4 linked regions of the Simiduia agarivorans SA1 = DSM 21679 genome follow. The protein of the gene in region 4 interacts with the protein of the main gene of each other region in a pairwise test. Links are inferred from orthologs where the notes say so. Each region holds a gene or a part of one and is shown on either strand. Other genes may lie near its edges. The genes, in order: yhbY, nusG, hfq and rho.

What was found.
Region 1: the proteins of rho (region 4) and yhbY interact in binary tests that used the Escherichia coli proteins (3 or more experiments, as listed by UniProt). The link is inferred for Simiduia agarivorans SA1 = DSM 21679 from one-to-one orthologs.
Region 2: the proteins of rho (region 4) and nusG interact in binary tests that used the Escherichia coli proteins (3 or more experiments, as listed by UniProt). The link is inferred for Simiduia agarivorans SA1 = DSM 21679 from one-to-one orthologs.
Region 3: the proteins of rho (region 4) and hfq interact in binary tests that used the Escherichia coli proteins (3 or more experiments, as listed by UniProt). The link is inferred for Simiduia agarivorans SA1 = DSM 21679 from one-to-one orthologs.

What each region holds. Positions count from the first base shown.
Region 1 is NC_018868.3:1,653,909-1,658,749, reverse strand. The notes cover bases 889-3,714. They hold yhbY (ribosome assembly RNA-binding protein YhbY), read right to left. Parts: upstream 2,543-3,714; coding sequence 2,234-2,542; downstream 889-2,233. Other genes in these bases: ftsH (ATP-dependent zinc metalloprotease FtsH), read left to right, coding at 2,829-3,714; M5M_RS07325 (aminoacyl-tRNA deacylase), read right to left, coding at 1,418-1,978; arfB (alternative ribosome rescue aminoacyl-tRNA hydrolase ArfB), read left to right, coding at 1,014-1,421; dcd (dCTP deaminase), read left to right, coding at 889-965. Outside these bases: M5M_RS07340 (VIT1/CCC1 transporter family protein), read right to left, coding at 1-255; more of dcd, read left to right, coding at 396-888; more of ftsH, read left to right, coding at 3,715-4,757; folP (dihydropteroate synthase), read left to right, coding at 4,835-4,841.
Region 2 is NC_018868.3:2,032,743-2,037,486, forward strand. Bases 1-2,729 are described here. They hold nusG (transcription termination/antitermination protein NusG), read right to left. Parts: upstream 1,768-2,729; coding sequence 1,234-1,767; downstream 1-1,233. Other genes in these bases: rplA (50S ribosomal protein L1), read right to left, coding at 1-640; rplK (50S ribosomal protein L11), read right to left, coding at 643-1,074; secE (preprotein translocase subunit SecE), read right to left, coding at 1,784-2,152; tuf (elongation factor Tu), read right to left, coding at 2,329-2,729. In the rest of the region: more of tuf, read right to left, coding at 2,730-3,522; M5M_RS19875 (hypothetical protein), read right to left, coding at 3,781-4,020; M5M_RS09095 (SPOR domain-containing protein), read right to left, coding at 4,343-4,744. UniProt on the Escherichia coli protein: Part of the processive rRNA transcription and antitermination complex (rrnTAC). The complex forms an RNA-chaperone ring around the RNA exit tunnel of RNA polymerase (RNAP).
Region 3 is NC_018868.3:3,332,110-3,337,057, reverse strand. The notes cover bases 2,016-4,948. They hold hfq (RNA chaperone Hfq), read right to left. Parts: upstream 3,646-4,948; coding sequence 3,385-3,645; downstream 2,016-3,384. Other genes in these bases: mutL (DNA mismatch repair endonuclease MutL), read right to left, coding at 4,746-4,948; miaA (tRNA (adenosine(37)-N6)-dimethylallyltransferase MiaA), read right to left, coding at 3,772-4,746; hflX (ribosome rescue GTPase HflX), read right to left, coding at 2,016-3,324. In the rest of the region: protease modulator HflC, read right to left, coding at 1-764; FtsH protease activity modulator HflK, read right to left, coding at 764-1,906; more of hflX, read right to left, coding at 2,011-2,015. UniProt on the Escherichia coli protein: RNA chaperone that binds small regulatory RNA (sRNAs) and mRNAs to facilitate mRNA translational regulation in response to envelope stress, environmental stress and changes in metabolite concentrations.
Region 4 is NC_018868.3:2,536,582-2,539,461, forward strand. The notes cover bases 1-2,832. They hold rho (transcription termination factor Rho), read left to right. Parts: upstream 1-702; coding sequence 703-1,962; downstream 1,963-2,832. Other genes in these bases: trxA (thioredoxin TrxA), read left to right, coding at 29-355; M5M_RS11240 (mechanosensitive ion channel family protein), read left to right, coding at 2,039-2,832. In the rest of the region: more of M5M_RS11240, read left to right, coding at 2,833-2,866. UniProt on the Escherichia coli protein: Facilitates transcription termination by a mechanism that involves Rho binding to the nascent RNA, activation of Rho's RNA-dependent ATPase activity, and release of the mRNA from the DNA template.

The sequences.
Region 1 (4,841 bases), 880 kb from region 4 along the record:
CTGCTTTTCGCGGGCCAGGTCGGCCTTCTCTGTATCTGCCTGCGAGCTCACCGAAACGTATTCGCCGGCGGCCATGGATAAAGCGCCAGCCAGGGTCGCGGCGATGCCTGTTGCCACCAGCGCGTTGTCGCTCACGCCGGCGTTGGCTACTCCCACCAGCAGGCTGGCAGTGCTGATAATGCCGTCATTTGCGCCCAGTACGGCAGCCCGGAGCCAATTGGCTCTGTGGATAAAGTGGTGTTCGGCGTGGGGCATCGGTCAAAGGTCTGATGGAAGTGAAATGGCCGCTCGGGGGTCGGAGACCATCATACACCAGATCAGTAATCCTCCCCATTCGGCCACAAACCCGCTATCATGTGCCGGTTTTCGAATTAGCCCGGTATCAGAGAAGTTCCATGAGTATCAAGTCCGACAAGTGGATGCGCCGTATGGTGGACAGCCACGGCATGATTGAGCCCTTCGAGCCAGAACAGGTTCGCTATGCCCCCGATGGTCACCGCATTGTGTCCTACGGCACCTCGTCCTATGGCTACGATGTCCGCTGCGCCAACGAGTTCAAGATCTTTACCAATGTGCATTCCACCATTGTTGATCCCAAAAATTTCGATGAAAACAGCTTTGTGGATATCCAGAGCGATGTGTGCATCATTCCGCCTAACTCGTTTGCGCTGGCGCGCACGGTGGAGTACTTCCGCATCCCCCGCAATGTACTGACTGTGTGTCTCGGTAAGTCTACCTACGCGCGCTGCGGTATCATCGTGAATGTGACGCCGCTGGAGCCGGAGTGGGAAGGTCATGTAACACTGGAGTTTTCCAATACTACGCCGCTGCCCGCTAAAATTTATGCCAACGAGGGCGTGGCGCAGATGCTGTTTTTTGAGTCGGATGAAACCTGCGATGTGTCTTATAAGGACCGGGGCGGAAAGTATCAGGGGCAGACGGGTGTAACCCTGCCGAAAACCTGATCGATCAAGGGCCGAAAGGCCCTTTTCTTTTTCAGTGGATTTTGAATCGTGCGCAGTCTGGCAGAAAAATTATTGGCCGAAGTCGACATCAGTTTTACTTTGTCGCAAGGCGCGGGCGGGCAGAACGTCAACAAAGTCGCCACCGCGGTGCAGATGCGCTTTGACGTGAAAAACTCGCCGTTGATTTCGGAACACTGCCGCCAGAGGTTATTAAACAGCGGCGATACCAGACTCACCAATGATGGTGTGCTGGTGATCCGTGCACAGGAATACCGCACACAGTTGAAAAACAAAGAAGCGGCATTGGCGAGATTGTTGTTGCTGATTCAGGACGCCAGTCAGGTCCAGAAAAAACGCCGGGCCACAAAGCCCTCAAGGGCGGCCAAGGAGCGGCGACTGAAGGCAAAAACCGAGCGCGGCCAGATCAAGCGCGCGCGAGGCAAGGTAGACTTTTAGTTTCTGGCGTACACCGGCTCCGGGTCATTCCAGTCGTAGCCGGCTGAGCGGATGTACTGCAGTAATCGCGCGGTTTTAGCGCGTTGACGTTCACACGAAAAGCGTTCGTGCATGTGGTCGGCCATCATGCTCAGAAAATCATCGCGTTTGACCTTCAGCAGGTGTAAGTGATCGCCGGCTTCCATGTACACCGTATCCAGTTCGCTGAGCGCATCATCCCAGATCACCCGCAGACCATAGGCTTGGCCGCATACGGGAATGGCGCCGGGGGCGCAGTCTTCGAATAACGCCTCCAGTTCATCTTCGCCGGCCAGCTCCAGGTGCCGGTCGAAAATCTGATTCAATGTATGGCGTTTGACTTTATAGCTGGCGGGTAGCACTGCCACGGTGTAATACATGTCTTCGTCGCGAAACACGACCGCCTTGGCAAGTTGATGCGTGGGAATGTGAGCGCTGTTGGCGGTGTTTACGCTGCCTTCGGCGTATTGGTGTTGAATGATTTCGAACGGAACATGATTCTCGGACAGGAAATGCGCAAGATTACTGGCTATGCCCATATAAAAACCTCCGGTGACCACACATTGCGACAGCCTTTCGGCCTGCCTGTGCGCTACCGGAGCACCGCACCAGCAGCACTTTCAGGAACCCGTTGACGACTCAACCATACTCCCGCCTTCTGACTTTGCCAAGCGAAAAAAGTCGCGTCGTTATAAACAGTATAGGTGATGCAAATGAAGGAATAATGTCAATCTGTTATGGCATTGCCGGTTTTTATGGGTCAAAAAAACCGGCTCAGGGGTGGCACAGGCAAATCAGAATTGGCGCAGCAGATTCGACAGACGAGGATTGGGTTCGCGTGCAGGTTTGAACACCAAGGCAATTTTGCCGATTTCCTGAACCAGTTCCGCCCCGGCTTGTTTGCACAAAGTTTCAACTGCCAGCTTGCGCGCGTCGCGATCGGCAATGGCGAATTTCACCTTGATCAGCTCGTGATCTTCCAGGGCGCGGTCCAGTTCGGCCATGACGCCTTCACTCAGGCCGTTTTCGGCCACGATCAGCACGGGTTTGAGGTTGTGCCCGATCTGTCGGAAAAGTTTTTTGCGCTCGGGGCTGATAGCCATAAATACACCTGGAATTGGTACGGATACTTGAGGCGGCGCATTGTACCCCCAATGCGCCGGAGGGGCGAGGGGCGGGGGCGTTTATTGTGTCTGCTTGTAATCACCTGCCGCGCCCCCATAAAGAGAAGGCAGGTAGTCGTGAGAATCTGCAAATTTAACCCATTTGACACTCATCGCCATTTACAGCCGGGGCGTATCTTTGTCATGCTGGCACTATACTTGGGTATAAGTGTCTGCCAGCTCTTAATGGCTGACTTTAAGATGTGAGGGTAACCTTTTGAATGATATGGCAAAAAACCTGGTTCTGTGGCTGATTATTGCCGTGGTACTGCTGTCGGTTTTCCAGAACTTCAGCGGCACGAGCGCCAAAGAAGAGCTGCCCTATTCCGACTTTGTAATGGCAGTACAGAGCGACCAGGTGCGGGAAGTGAATATCAGTGGGCAGAGTATCGACGGTTTGCGTCAGGATGGCACCCGCTTCCTCACCGTCAGACCGCCCTTTATTGACGACGGTGGCCTGATGAAGGACCTGCTTAATCACCGGGTCAAGGTGTCGGTTGAAAAGCCCGAGCAGGCCGGTTTCTGGCAGCAGCTGTTCTTTGCCAGCTTCCCGATTCTGCTGATCATTGCCGTGTTCATGTTCTTTATGCGCCAGATGCAGGGCGGCTCAGGTGGTCGGGGTGGCCCTATGAGTTTTGGCAAGTCCAAGGCGCGGCTGCTGGGTGAAGACCAGATCAAGACCACTTTCGCCGATGTTGCCGGCGTAGACGAAGCCAAGGAAGAAGTGCAGGAACTGGTGGAGTTCCTGCGCGATCCCAGCCGCTTTCAGCGCCTGGGTGGCATGATCCCGCGCGGGGTGTTGATGTCCGGCCCGCCCGGTACCGGTAAAACCCTGTTGGCCAAAGCCATTGCTGGTGAAGCCAAGGTGCCGTTTTTCTCCATTTCCGGCTCCGACTTTGTGGAGATGTTTGTGGGCGTGGGCGCAAGCCGCGTGCGCGACATGTTTGATCAGGCCAAGAAACAAGCGCCGTGCATCATCTTTATCGATGAAATTGACGCTGTCGGTCGGCACCGGGGCGGCGGCCACGGTGGCGGTCACGACGAGCGCGAGCAAACCCTGAACCAGCTGCTGGTGGAAATGGACGGTTTCGAAGGCAATGAAGGCATTATCGTGATTGCCGCCACTAACCGTCCCGACGTGCTCGACAAGGCACTGTTGCGCCCCGGCCGATTCGATCGCCAGGTGTTTGTCGGGCTGCCCGATATTCGCGGGCGCGAGCAGATCCTGAAAGTTCATATGCGCAAGGTGCCGTTGGATGAGAAAGTCGAAGCATCTATTATTGCCCGCGGTACGCCAGGTTTTTCCGGTGCCGACCTCGCCAATCTGGTGAACGAAGCGGCGCTGTTCGCGGCGCGCGCCAACAAGCGCCTGGTGACCATGGAAGAATTCGAAAAGGCCCGCGACAAGATCATGATGGGTGCCGAGCGCAAGACCATGGTCATGAGCGAGAAAGAAAAGGAAAACACCGCCTATCACGAAGCAGGTCACGCCATTGTCGGGCGATTGGTGCCGGAGCATGATCCGGTGCACAAGGTGACCATCATTCCGCGGGGGCGTGCATTGGGTGTCACCCAGTTCCTGCCGGAAGATGACAAGTACAGCTACTCCAAGCGCGCGCTGGAATCCCAGCTGTGTACCTTGTTCGGCGGCCGTATTGCCGAAGAAATGACGCTGGGCTTTGAGGGCGTCACCACGGGTGCCTCCAACGATATCGAGCGCGCAACCCAGTTGGCACGTAACATGGTGACCCGTTGGGGCTTGTCTGAAAAGCTGGGTCCGTTGAATTACGGCGAGGAGGAAGGCGCATATCCGGGCATGTACCACTCGGCCCATTCCGATGGCACCTCCCGTTTGATCGACGAAGAAGTGCGCCGGATTATCGATACTACCTACGCCCGCGCCCAGAAAATCCTGGAAGAGAACCGGGATATTCTGGAAGCCATGAAAGATGCCTTGATGGAATATGAAACTATCGATGCGGAACAGGTGGATGATCTGATGGCGCGCCGTAAGGTACGTCCGCCGCGCGACTGGGATGATCGCGATTTTAATTCGCACCTGCGTGGCGGCTCCGGTGGCGGCGAGTCCGACCCGAAAGCCAAGCCTGAAGACAAGGGTGAGTCACCCATTGGCGGGCCGGCAAAAGATCTCTGAGTTAAGGCGCGCTGATTGCGTCATCCTACAAGGCCGGGACTCCCGGCCTTTTTCATTTTCGGTGGCTGGTAAAGCAGATGACAA
Region 2 (4,744 bases), 500 kb from region 4 along the record:
GGGTGATACGCTTCAGGTAAACACCTTTGGAAGAGGCTGGCTTGGCGCGCTTCAGATCGCCTACCAGCGCTTCCAGGTTTTCTTTCAGTGCCTTCTCTTCGAAAGACAGCTTGCCGATACCGCCGTGGACGATACCGCCCTTCTCGGCACGGTAGCGAACCTGACCGGCCTTGGCGTTGTTAACCGCAGTCACAACATCGGGGGTCACAGTGCCGGTCTTGGGGTTTGGCATCAGGCCACGCGGACCCAGAACCTGACCCAGAGCACCTACTACGCGCATAGCAGCAGGTTCGGCGATAACAACATCAAAGTCCATCAGGCCGCCTTTGATCTCGGCTGCCAGCTCGTCCATGCCCACGTGCTCTGCGCCCGCAGCCTTGGCCGCTTCTGCATTGGCACCCTGAGCAAACACGGCCACGCGTACAGACTTACCGGTGCCGTGTGGCAGAGTAGTCGCACCGCGAACGGTCTGGTCGGATTTACGTGGGTCAATACCCAGATTGACGGCAACATCTACGGTCTCACCGAATTTAACGGAAGACACTTCTTTCAGAAGAGCTACGGCTTCGGAGATGCTGTACAGCTTGGCGCCGTCTACTTTTTCGCGGATAGCGCGCTGACGCTTAGTTAACTTAGCCATTCTTACAGACCCTCCACTTCCAGACCCATAGCGCGAGCAGAACCGGCGATAGTGCGCACTGCGGCGTCCATATCAGCAGCGGTCAGGTCAGGACGCTTGGTGTTAACGATCTCTTCCAGCTGAGCGCGGGTCACAGTGCCCACTTTCTGGGTATTCGGGCGGGGTGAACCGCTCTTGATACCAGCAGCCTTCTTCAGCAGGTAAGATGCCGGCGGCGTCTTCATGGTGAAGGTAAAAGAGCGATCACTGTATACACTGATCACAACGGGCACAGGTGCACCTACTTCCATATCACCGGTCTGGGCGTTGAACGCCTTACAGAATTCCATGATATTCACACCGTGCTGACCCAGGGCTGGACCCACGGGCGGCGACGGGTTGGCCTTACCGGCCCCTACCTGCAGCTTAATATAAGCCTGAATTTTCTTAGCCATGATGTACTCCCATAGTTTGGGTGATTAACGCCTCGGATGGCATTGGCAGCGCCATCGTCTCCGGCTCCCCACACTCTGTACTTGACGAGCAAAATACAGAGACGCGAAAACCTCCCCGCACGGAGCCCGTGCAGGAAGGTGAATTTTACGAATTTACACTCAGGTCTTTTCGACCTGACCGAAATCCAGTTCTACCGGTGTGGAGCGACCGAAAATCAAAACTGCTACGCGCAGCTTGCTCTTTTCGTAGTTAACTTCTTCAACCACACCGTTAAAGTCGTTGAACGGGCCATCGCATACGCGGACCATTTCACCGGGCTCAAAAATTGTCTTGGGCTTGGGCTTATCTGCAGAATCATCAACACGCTGCAGAATGGCCTGAGCTTCTTTCTCGGTAATTGGCGCAGGCTTGTCGGCCTTACCACCAATGAAACCCATCACGCGAGGCGTTTCTTTTACCAGGTGCCAAGTGTCGTCATTCAACTCCATTTGGACCAACACATATCCCGGGAAGAATTTGCGCTCGCTCTTACGCTTTTGTCCGCCGCGCATCTCAACCACTTCTTCAGTGGGAACCAGCACGTCGCCGAACATATCCTGCATATTATGCAGTTCGATACGCTCCTTCAGCGAAGAGGCAACCTTCTTCTCAAACCCCGAGTAGGCGTGTACTACATACCAGCGCTTTGCCATTGCTCACCCTTAGTTATCAACCGATAATCAGTGATGCCAGCCAACCCAGCACTGAATCCAGAGCCCACAAAATCAACGCCATAACGAATACAACCGCCAGCACGATCAATGTGGTTTGGTTGGTCTCCTGGCGCGTGGGCCATACTACCTTGCGCACTTCCACCTGAGCTTCAAGCATCAGATTCCAGAACGCAGCGCCCTTGGCGGTTTTCACAGCGATGAAGATAGCAACCAAACCGGCAGCCACCAGACCGAGGATGCGATACAGCAATGCCACCTCACCGAACTGGGAGTTGGCAACCGCCATGCCGGCCACTATAGCCAACACCAGCAACCACTTAATCAGATCGAAACGATATTCCGGGGCTTCGACTTTCGCATTCATCAGGGAAACAACCCTTCATCACTCTTATAAAATGGCAGGCCAGGAGGGACTCGAACCCCCAACACCCGGTTTTGGAGACCGGTGCTCTACCAATTGAACTACTGGCCTGTATTAGCTCACGCTAAAACTAAAAACCGGCAAACCGGGGCTTCACCCCAGCCTGCCGGCACAGATCATTACTCGATGATCTTGGAAACAACGCCCGCACCTACGGTACGACCGCCTTCACGGATCGCAAAGCGCAGACCGTCTTCCATTGCGATAGGTGCAATCAGGGTAACTTCCATCTGGATGTTATCGCCTGGCATTACCATCTCAACGCCTTCTGGCAGCTCAACTGCACCAGTTACGTCAGTGGTACGGAAGTAGAACTGAGGACGGTAGCCTTTGAAGAATGGCGTGTGACGACCACCTTCGTCCTTGGACAGTACGTATACTTCGCCCTGGAACTTGGTGTGCGGCTTGATTGAACCTGGCTTACACAGAACCTGACCACGCTCTACGTCGTCACGCTTGGTACCACGCAGCAGAACACCTACGTTCTCACCAGCACGGCCTTCGTCCAGCAGCTTGCGGAACATTTCAACACCGGTACAGGTGGTCTTGGTGGTGTCGCGGATACCAACGATCTCGATTTCCTCGCCCACTTTCACGATACCACGCTCTACACGGCCGGTTACTACAGTACCGCGACCAGAGATAGAGAATACGTCTTCGATTGGCATCAGGAAGGCACCGTCGATGGCACGCTCTGGCTCAGGAATGTAAGAATCCAGAGTCTCTACCAGCTTCTTAACAGCGGTAGTACCCATTTCTTTGTCGTCCTGACCGTTCAGGGCCATCAGCGCAGAACCGATGATAATCGGGGTGTCGTCGCCTGGGAATTCGTACTGGCTCAACAGCTCACGAACTTCCATCTCAACCAGTTCCAGCAGCTCTTCGTCGTCTACCATGTCAGCTTTGTTCAGGAATACCACGATGTAAGGTACACCTACCTGACGGGACAACAGGATGTGCTCGCGGGTCTGCGGCATGGGGCCGTCAGCAGCGGAACATACCAGGATAGCGCCGTCCATCTGGGCAGCACCGGTAATCATGTTCTTAACGTAGTCGGCGTGGCCCGGGCAATCTACGTGTGCGTAGTGACGCACAGGTGAATCGTACTCTACGTGAGCAGCAGAGATGGTAATACCACGCTCACGCTCTTCTGGCGCAGAATCGATACCGTCGAAAGCAACTGCTTCACCGCCCCAAACTTCCGCACATACGCGAGTCAGAGCTGCGGTCAGAGTGGTTTTACCGTGGTCAACGTGACCGATGGTGCCCACGTTTACGTGGGGCTTGTTACGTTCAAACTTAGCCTTAGCCATTGCCATCGTCTCCTGTTTAGAGGGGCGCGAAACCGTTTTTCAAACAAAACAAAAATCCGCAAAAGGCCAGCCTTTGCGGAAACTGGAGCTCTTGACCGGAGTTGAACCGGTGACCTCACCCTTACCAAGGGTGTGCTCTACCAACTGAGCTACAAGAGCGTAAACCTTACATCTATTCACCCCAGCCAGAAGACTGGAGCGGGCAGCGGGAATCGAACCCGCATCATCAGCTTGGAAGGCTGAGGTTCTACCATTGAACTATGCCCGCATTGACTGACGAACATTTCCGGCAACAGCCAATCCGAAACTGAGCACCACCTTGGCGGCGCCTGCCAGATTCAACATCTGGACTTCAATAATGGTGCAGGGGGATGGATTATTCCCTACGGTCGCCGCTATCGCGGCGCTCGCCTGCGCTTCGCTGGTCGTCGAACCATCTCTCTGGTTCTCACTCCATCCCCAACGGGGATGCTTTCCAGCGACTGCCAGATTCAGCATCTGGACTTCAATAATGGTGCAGGGGGATGGATTCGAACCATCGAAGCTTTCGCGTCAGATTTACAGTCTGATCCCTTTGGCCACTCGGGAACCCCTGCCAAAGAGCCGGCAATTCTCCGGCTCAAGCTTGTGCTTGTCAACCATTTTTATGAATAAATTCACAGGCTTAGAGCACAATGCTTAATAAAAATGGAGCTGGTGAAAGGAGTTGAACCCTCGACCGCCTGATTACAAGTCAGATGCTCTACCAACTGAGCTACACCAGCAAAAAACCACCCAAAACACACCTTTTCAGGCCTGCCTGTAATGTGGAGGCGCGATTCTAGAGAAACTTATCCGAGGACGCAACAGCTGAACACAAATTTTGCCTAATCTCTTGTTTGGCGTCGGGCGGCAGCAGATTTGACCAGACCTCATCGCCAATCCGGGCAGCCTGGCCCGGTCCCAGCACCAGCCAGAGCTCTTTTTGAATGCGGGGTTTGGCCAACATTTTGGCGTCATACCCCAATCTGCGCATTTCGGCCATTCGCTGCTCGGCCAAGGGCTTTTGGGTAAACACCCCGAAGGAAATACCATTAGCCAGCTCGCCCCCGGGAATCAGGTAACTATCGATCTGCTTGGCCTGCAACTCGTGCAATCGCCGCAGCGCCTCCTGCTGGGATGGCTCGGGCGGGTTGTAGACCCAATAAGACTCGCCTGCATGTATTTCAAGGGACTGCAGATT
Region 3 (4,948 bases), 800 kb from region 4 along the record:
ACGAAGGTGTAGAACTCCGGGTCCTTGTTGTAGGCGTTGGCATAGTTGGCGGCGGCAATCGCATCGCCTTCACCGCGTATGCGCTCGGCGTCGCGGTAAGCTTCGGCTTCGATCACGGTTTTCTGGCGATCGGCGTCAGCCATGATGAATTCCGCCTGCTCCTTACCTTTGGAGCGGTGTTCACGGGCTTCGCGCTCACGCTCGGCGGTCATCCGGTTGTACACCGAACCCGAGACTTCCTGCGGCAGTTCAATCTGCTTCACGCGCACGTCGATCAGGTGAATGCCCAACGATGAGCGGCTGAAGCCGTCGAGATCATCGGTGAGTTTATCCATCAGTTCATCGCGCTCGCCGCTCACCACTTCCAATAGCGAACGCTTGGCAAACTGGTTGCGCAGGCCTTCGTTGATGCGCTGTGCCATCAGGCGATTAGCATTATTGGTGTCACCGCCGGTGGCGGTATAGAACTTTTCCACGTCGATGATCTGCCATTTGGCAAAGTAATCCACGATCATGCCCTTCTTCTCAACCGTCATATAGTTCTGCGGTTGAGTGTCCAGGGTCAGTACGCGACCATCGAATTTGCGCACTTCGTTCATGATCGGCACCTTGAAGTGCAGACCGGGTTTCACATCGGCTTCTTCAACCGCACCGAATTTCAACAACACGGCGCGCTCGGTCTCTTTCACCACGTACAGTGAGCTGGAAGCTACCAGCAGTCCCACAGCCACAAGGGCCAGGCCAAACATTGATTTCGGGCTCATCAGCGTACCTCCCGGCGGTTACTGGCTGCTTCTCGACGCAACTGGTCTATCACCCGGTCGCTCACTTCACGGATTACATCCGAAGAAATCTCGCCCTGGGAAAGACCCGCGTTGCCGCGTTGACGCATAATCTGGTCCAGCGGCACATACAGCATGTTGTTGCCGCCCTTCACATCCACCATCACCTTGGAGCTGGAGGTCATCACCGACTCCACCGCATCCAGATACAGTCGATCGCGCGTAACCCGCGGCGCCTTTTTGTATTCCACCAGCAGCTGCTCAAAGCGTGAGGCATCACCCTCGGACTCGGCGATGACGCGAGCACGATAGGCGTTGGCTTCTTCGACGATGCGCTGGGCGCGACCGCGGGCTTCCGGCACCACGCCGTTGAGGTAGGCCTGGGCTTCGTTTTTGTAGCGCTCTTCGTCCTCACGGGCCTTGTTCACATCGTTGAACGCCGCCTGCACCGCTTTGGGCGGCAGCGCATCTTCCATGTTAACCGTTTCCACATGGATACCGGTGCCATATTCGTTCAGGTACTCTTGCAAACGTGCCATCACATCGGCGGCAATCTGGGTACGGCCTTCAGTCAGCACTTCGTGCATCACTGTTGCACCGATCACATGACGCAAGGCGGAATCCGTGGCCTCTTTCAGGCTGTTTTCCGGGTTGTTCACGTTGATCACAAAATCCTTGGCACTGCGAATGGAGTACTGCACCGACAGGTTCACATCCACAATATTCAGGTCTTCAGTGAGCATGGTAGTCTTGGTGGGATGCAGGCGCACGCGGGTCACGTTGACCTTGGTGACGCTATCCACCAACGGCGGATTCCAGCGCAAACCAGCACCTTTTTCTTCATGGAACAAGCCGAAACGCAGCACCACGGCGCGTTCCTGCTCGTCCACCTGATAGAAACCGGCAATGCCGTAGAGCACGGAGGCAACCACCAGCAGCAGGCCAAAAAAGCCAGCGCCCAGGCCGGCGCCATTGCCACCGCCCTTGCCACCGAACATCCCGCCCAGCTTCTCCTGAAACTTCCTCAGGGCTTCGTCCATATCCGGCGGGCCATCGTTTTTGCCACCGCCGCGGCGGCCGCCCCAGGGGTCCTGGTTATTACCACCCGGTTCATTCCAGGCCATAGTCAGTCTCCATCAAGTCTGCAGTCAAAAAATGTTATTCGCAGTGTAACAGCAAATAGTTCTACGATTGGGGTCCGCGCGCCGATTTCAAGGCGCGCCATCCGCTACCAGGCCGGCGGTTCATCCAAGCCCTTCCAGGGCGAATCGGCCAACGGAATCTTTTCTGCGCTCAACAACCGGAGCAAATCCACCTTGCTGATGCGCACATCCAGGTCGTAGGCGCCGTCATCGGCAATGGATTCGCTCAGAATCGCATTGCGCTCATACAAACGTGCCCTGAGCCGGGCCCAGCGCACGGGCAATTGCACCTGCTGATGCACAATTTCATCGCCCAGCAATTCCGCCACCGCCTGTAACAGCAGGGGCACACCGGCACCGGTTTTGGCCGACAGCCACACGGCCACGGGCTGGCCCTGGTCGTCGCGGTCAATGCGCGGGCCAAAGTCGTCGAGCAGGTCGATTTTGTTGTAGACCTTGAGCTGGGGCAGCTCATGGGCATCAATTTCTTCCAGCACCAGCTGTACTTCTTCCATATTGCGTTTGCGCTCTTCGCTGGGCGCATCGATCACGTGCAACAGCAACGTAGCACTCGCGGCCTCTTCCAGCGTAGCGCGGAAGGCTTCCACCAGCTTGTGCGGCAGGTGGCTGATAAAACCCACGGTATCGGCCAGCACCGCCGCGCCCACGTCGGGCAGCTCGACCCGGCGCATGGTGGGGTCGAGGGTGGCGAACAGCTGATCCTGTGCATACACCTTGGCATCGGTGATGGTGTTGAACAGGGTCGATTTGCCGGCGTTGGTGTAACCCACCAGCGACACGGTGGGAATGTCTGCGCGCGAACGCGAGCGCCGTGCCTGCTGGCGCGAGCGGCGCACATCTTCCAGGCGCGATTCAATAAAACTGATACGCGCGCGCAGTAAGCGGCGGTCGGTTTCCAGCTGGGTTTCACCCGGGCCACGCAGGCCGATACCGCCCTTCTGGCGCTCAAGGTGGGTCCAGCCGCGCACCAGGCGGGTGGACATGTGGCGCAGCTGGGCCAGCTCCACCTGCAATTTACCTTCATGGGTACGCGCGCGCTGGGCAAATATATCCAGGATCAGGCCGGTGCGATCCAACACCCGGCACTTGAGCTCGGCTTCCAGGTTGCGCTCCTGACTGGGCGAAAGCGCGTGGTTGAAGATCACCAGCTTCGCTTCGTGCAAGGTGACCAGGTCGCGCAGCTCCTCCAGCTTGCCGCTGCCCATAAAGGTGCGGGCATCGGGCGAGGGCCGTTTGCCGGTCAGAAAGGCAACGGGATCAGCGCCGGCAGACAATGCCAGCTCTTCAAATTCACGGGGGTCGTTGGTTTCAATATTTAACTGAAATTCCAGGTGCACCAGAATGGCGAGCTCACCGGATTCGGGACGTTCAAAGAACAAGATAACCTCGGGGGAAAAGAGTAAAGCGGTAGTGGCACTCCACTACCGCTGTCAGGCGTTTCAGCCTTCACCGCCCTCTTCAGACTCGCCTTCCGCTGGGTTCAGCATGGGCACGCGCACGGCGCGGGAGGGAACAACGGTGGAGATGGCGTGCTTATACACCATCTGGCTCACGGTGTTTTTCAATAACACCACAAATTGATCAAACGATTCGACCTGGCCTTGCAACTTGATGCCGTTAACCAAGTAAATGGAAACGGGGATACGTTCTTTGCGTAAAACATTCAAGTAAGGGTCTTGTAAGCTATGCCCTTTTGACATGTTTATTCTCCTTATAATAAATGGGTTGCGAATACCCCGGACATCACTGCTCACCCGGGCGCAACAACAATAAGCGTAAGTAACTGACTGGCGCGCCGGCAAAATCACCGGACACACGCCCGCACATTATAGGGGGGTTACCCCCAGGCAGTTCAAGGCCTGGTGCACAATTTCTTGTGAGGACAGTCCAATTCCCGCCGAATTGTCAGTATAGACCCAATTCACGCCGTCCCAGCCACGCAGCCAGGTGAGCTGCCGTTTGGCCAGTTGCCGGCTGGCGGCAATGCCTTTTTCAATCATGCTGTTCCGGTCATAGTCACCCTCCAGATGCTCCCACATCTGGCGGTAACCCACGGCGCGGATCGCGGGCAGGTCCCGGTGCAGGTCACCGCGAGCCATCAGAGCTCTGACCTCGTCCTCAAAGCCGAGTTCCAACATCTTCATGAACCGCCGCTCTATACGCGCGTGCAGCACGGCGCGATCATGCGGGCCAATGGCCAATTGCACCAGATTGAAGCGCTCGGCAAAGGGCCGGCCAGCCGCTGCCTGTTGCTCGGCGCGCAGTTCGGTCATGGTTTTGCCGCCAGTGCGGTACACCTCGAGAGCGCGCGAAATGCGCTGCGAATGGTTGGGGTGCAGTTGCGCCGCTGTGTCCGGGTCGATGCGGGCCAGCTCCGCGTGCAGCGCCGGCCAGCCCCGCTCGGCGGCCTCCTGCTCAACCTGCGCACGGATGGCCGGGTCGGTGGCGGGCATATCCGCCAGGCCGTCCAACAGCGCTTTGAAATACAACATGGTGCCGCCCACCAACAGCGGAATGCGGCCGGCGGCATGGATGTGGGCAATTTCGCGCTCGGCATCTTTCACAAACTGGCCGGCATTGTAGGACTCGGCCGGGTCGCAGATGTCGATCAGCCGGTGTGGCGCCGCCGCCTGTTCTTCGGCCGTGGGCTTGGCCGAGCCCACATCCATGCCCCGGTAAACCAAGGCGGAATCCACGCTGATCAATTCCACCGGCAGGTGCTGGCGCAGGGCGATAGCCAGGTCGGTTTTGCCCGACGCGGTGGGGCCCATCAGGAAGATCACTTGCGGCTTGCTGCCCATCACTGGCCCCGCAAGAACAGTTTGTCGAGCGCATCCATAGACTGCAGAAACCAGGTGGGCCGGCCGTGGTTGCACTGGCCTGAGCGCTCGGTGGCTTCCATGTCGCGCAGCAGCGCGTTCATTTCGGGAATCGTCAGTTTGCGGTTGGCGCGCACCGAGCCGTGGCAGGCCATGGTGGCCAGAATTTCGTTGATGTGGTGGC
Region 4 (2,880 bases):
GATTTTCCTTACTGATGGAGAACCCCCAATGAGTGACGCTATCGTTCACGTATCCGACGCCAGCTTTGAGAACGACGTACTCAAGGCCGAAGGCCCCGTTCTGGTCGATTTCTGGGCAGCCTGGTGTGGCCCCTGCAAGATGATCGCCCCGGTACTGGACGAACTGGCCGGCGAGCTGGCCGGCAAGATCACCATTGCCAAGATGGACGTTGATGCCAACAAAGAAACCCCGGCCAAGTTCAACATCCGCGGCATTCCGACCCTGATGATCTTCAAGGGCGGCCAGATGGAGTCCATGAAAGTGGGCGCGCTGTCCAAATCCCAGCTGGTCGAGTTCATCAACTCCGCCATCTGACCGGATGCCACTGAACGTCGCTTATGCGGCGTTCAGTTTTTGCACTATCCAGAATTAGTGTTTATACTCAGGCCATCTTGCATTAGCATTTGTTTTACCCCGTCTGACCTTTCCCCCAAGCCACATTGAATAAAGGCCCCAGAACCGGCCGCAACCGCTTGGAATACCCCGGGAATGTTCAGACACAGGCAATGCGCCCGCCGCCGACGCGCAAGCCCAAAACGCTTACATTGCCCCCAGGACAACACAACCTGTTGAATACAGACATTCGTTAACCCTTTTGCACCACCGGACCTTCCCGGGCCCAGGTGGATAGCGCAAACCTTTTCCATACAGCACACGCGTTTATGAACCTGACCGATCTGAAAACCAAACCCATTGAAGAACTGCTTGATATCGCCAAAGAGATGGGGCTTGAAAACCTCGCCCGCTCGCGCAAGCAGGACATTATCTTTAACATCCTCAAGCGCCACGCCAAAAGCGGCGAAGACATTTACGGCGACGGGGTTCTTGAGATTCTCCAGGACGGGTTTGGTTTCCTGCGCTCTGCCGATGGCTCTTTCCTGGCCGGCCCCGACGACATCTACGTGTCGCCGAGCCAGATCCGCCGGTTCAACCTGCGCACGGGTGACTCCATTTCGGGCAAGATCCGGCCACCCAAAGAAGGTGAACGCTATTTCGCGCTGCTGAAAGTTAACGACATTAACTTCGACAAACCGGAAAACTCCCGCAACAAGATCCTGTTCGAGAACCTCACGCCCCTGTTCCCGAACCAGCGCCTGGTACTGGAAGCCGGTAACGGCTCCACCGAAGACCTCACCGGCCGCATCATCGACCTGATTGCGCCCATCGGCAAAGGCCAGCGCGGCCTGATTGTGGCCCCGCCCAAAGCCGGTAAAACCATCATGATGCAGAACATCGCTCAGGCCATTACCCGCAACAACCCGGAATGCCACCTGATCGTTCTGCTGATCGATGAGCGCCCCGAAGAAGTAACAGAAATGCAACGCTCGGTGCGCGGCGAAGTGGTCGCCTCCACCTTCGACGAGCCACCTGCCCGCCACGTACAAGTGGCCGAGATGGTGATCGAAAAGGCCAAGCGCCTGGTTGAACACAAGAAAGACGTGGTGATCCTGCTGGACTCCATTACCCGTCTGGCACGCGCCTACAACACCGTGATTCCGTCCTCCGGTAAGGTGCTGACCGGCGGTGTGGATGCACATGCGCTGGAAAAACCCAAGCGCTTCTTTGGTGCCGCGCGGAACATCGAAGAAGGCGGCAGCCTGACCATCGTAGCCACCGCACTGGTAGACACCGGTTCCAAAATGGACGAAGTGATTTACGAAGAATTCAAAGGCACCGGCAACCAGGAATTGCATCTGGATCGCAAGATTGCAGAAAAACGCGTTTACCCCGCCATCAACATCCGTCGTTCCGGCACCCGCCGTGAAGACCTGCTGATGAAAGAAGATGAAATGCAGCGCGTGTGGATTCTGCGCAAATTGCTGCACGATATGGAAGATCTGGGTGCGACCGAATTCCTGACCGACAAGCTCAAGGACTTCAAGACCAACGATGAATTCTTCCTCTCGATGAAGCGCAAATAATTGCTCTACACAAGGCCCGCTCAGCGGGCCTTGTTCGTTCTACACCACTCATACTTTCGTTTGCAAGGAGTTAACAATGGAATTCGACAGCAAGTGGATTGATCACATCAACGAACTGGCCATGACCCACGGACCCAAAATTCTGATGGCACTGATTGTGCTCTGGATTGGCTGGAAGCTGATCGGGGTAGTCACCAAAGTACTGGACAAGGGCCTGGAAAAAAGCGGGACAGAACTGACCTTACGCAAGTTCCTTGGCAGCCTGATCGGCTCCATTCTGAAAGTCATGCTGGTAATTTCGGTCGCCTCCATGATCGGCATCCAAACCACCTCCTTTATCGCGGTATTGGGCGCGGCCGGTCTGGCTGTCGGTCTGGCACTGCAGGGGAGCCTGTCCAACTTCGCCGGTGGCGTACTGATTTTATTGTTCAAGCCGTTCAAATCGGGCGACTTTATTGAAGCGCAAGGCATTGCCGGTAAAGTGGCCGACATCCAGATTTTTGTGACCCGGATTATCACCGGCGACAACAAAATGATTTTTGTCCCCAATGGCCCTCTCGCCAACGGCAACATCATCAACTACTCGGCACAAACCCATCGCCGCGTGGATTTCGTGTTTGGTATTGGCTATGGCGATTCTATCGACAAGGCGCGCGATTCCATCAACAAAGTCATTGCCGCCGATGAGCGCATAATCCGCGATGAGGAAGGCCGTGAACCGCTGGTGGTCATCTCCGCACTGGCCGACAGTTCGGTAAACTTCACCGTGCGGGTCTGGACCAAAACCGAAGACTACTGGGGCGTGTATTTCGCTATGCAGGAAAACGTGAAAAAGACGTTCGACGCCGATGGCGTTTCCATCCCCTTCCCACAGCGGGACGTCCATATCCATCAGGCCAGTTAAGGTCTGATATCCAT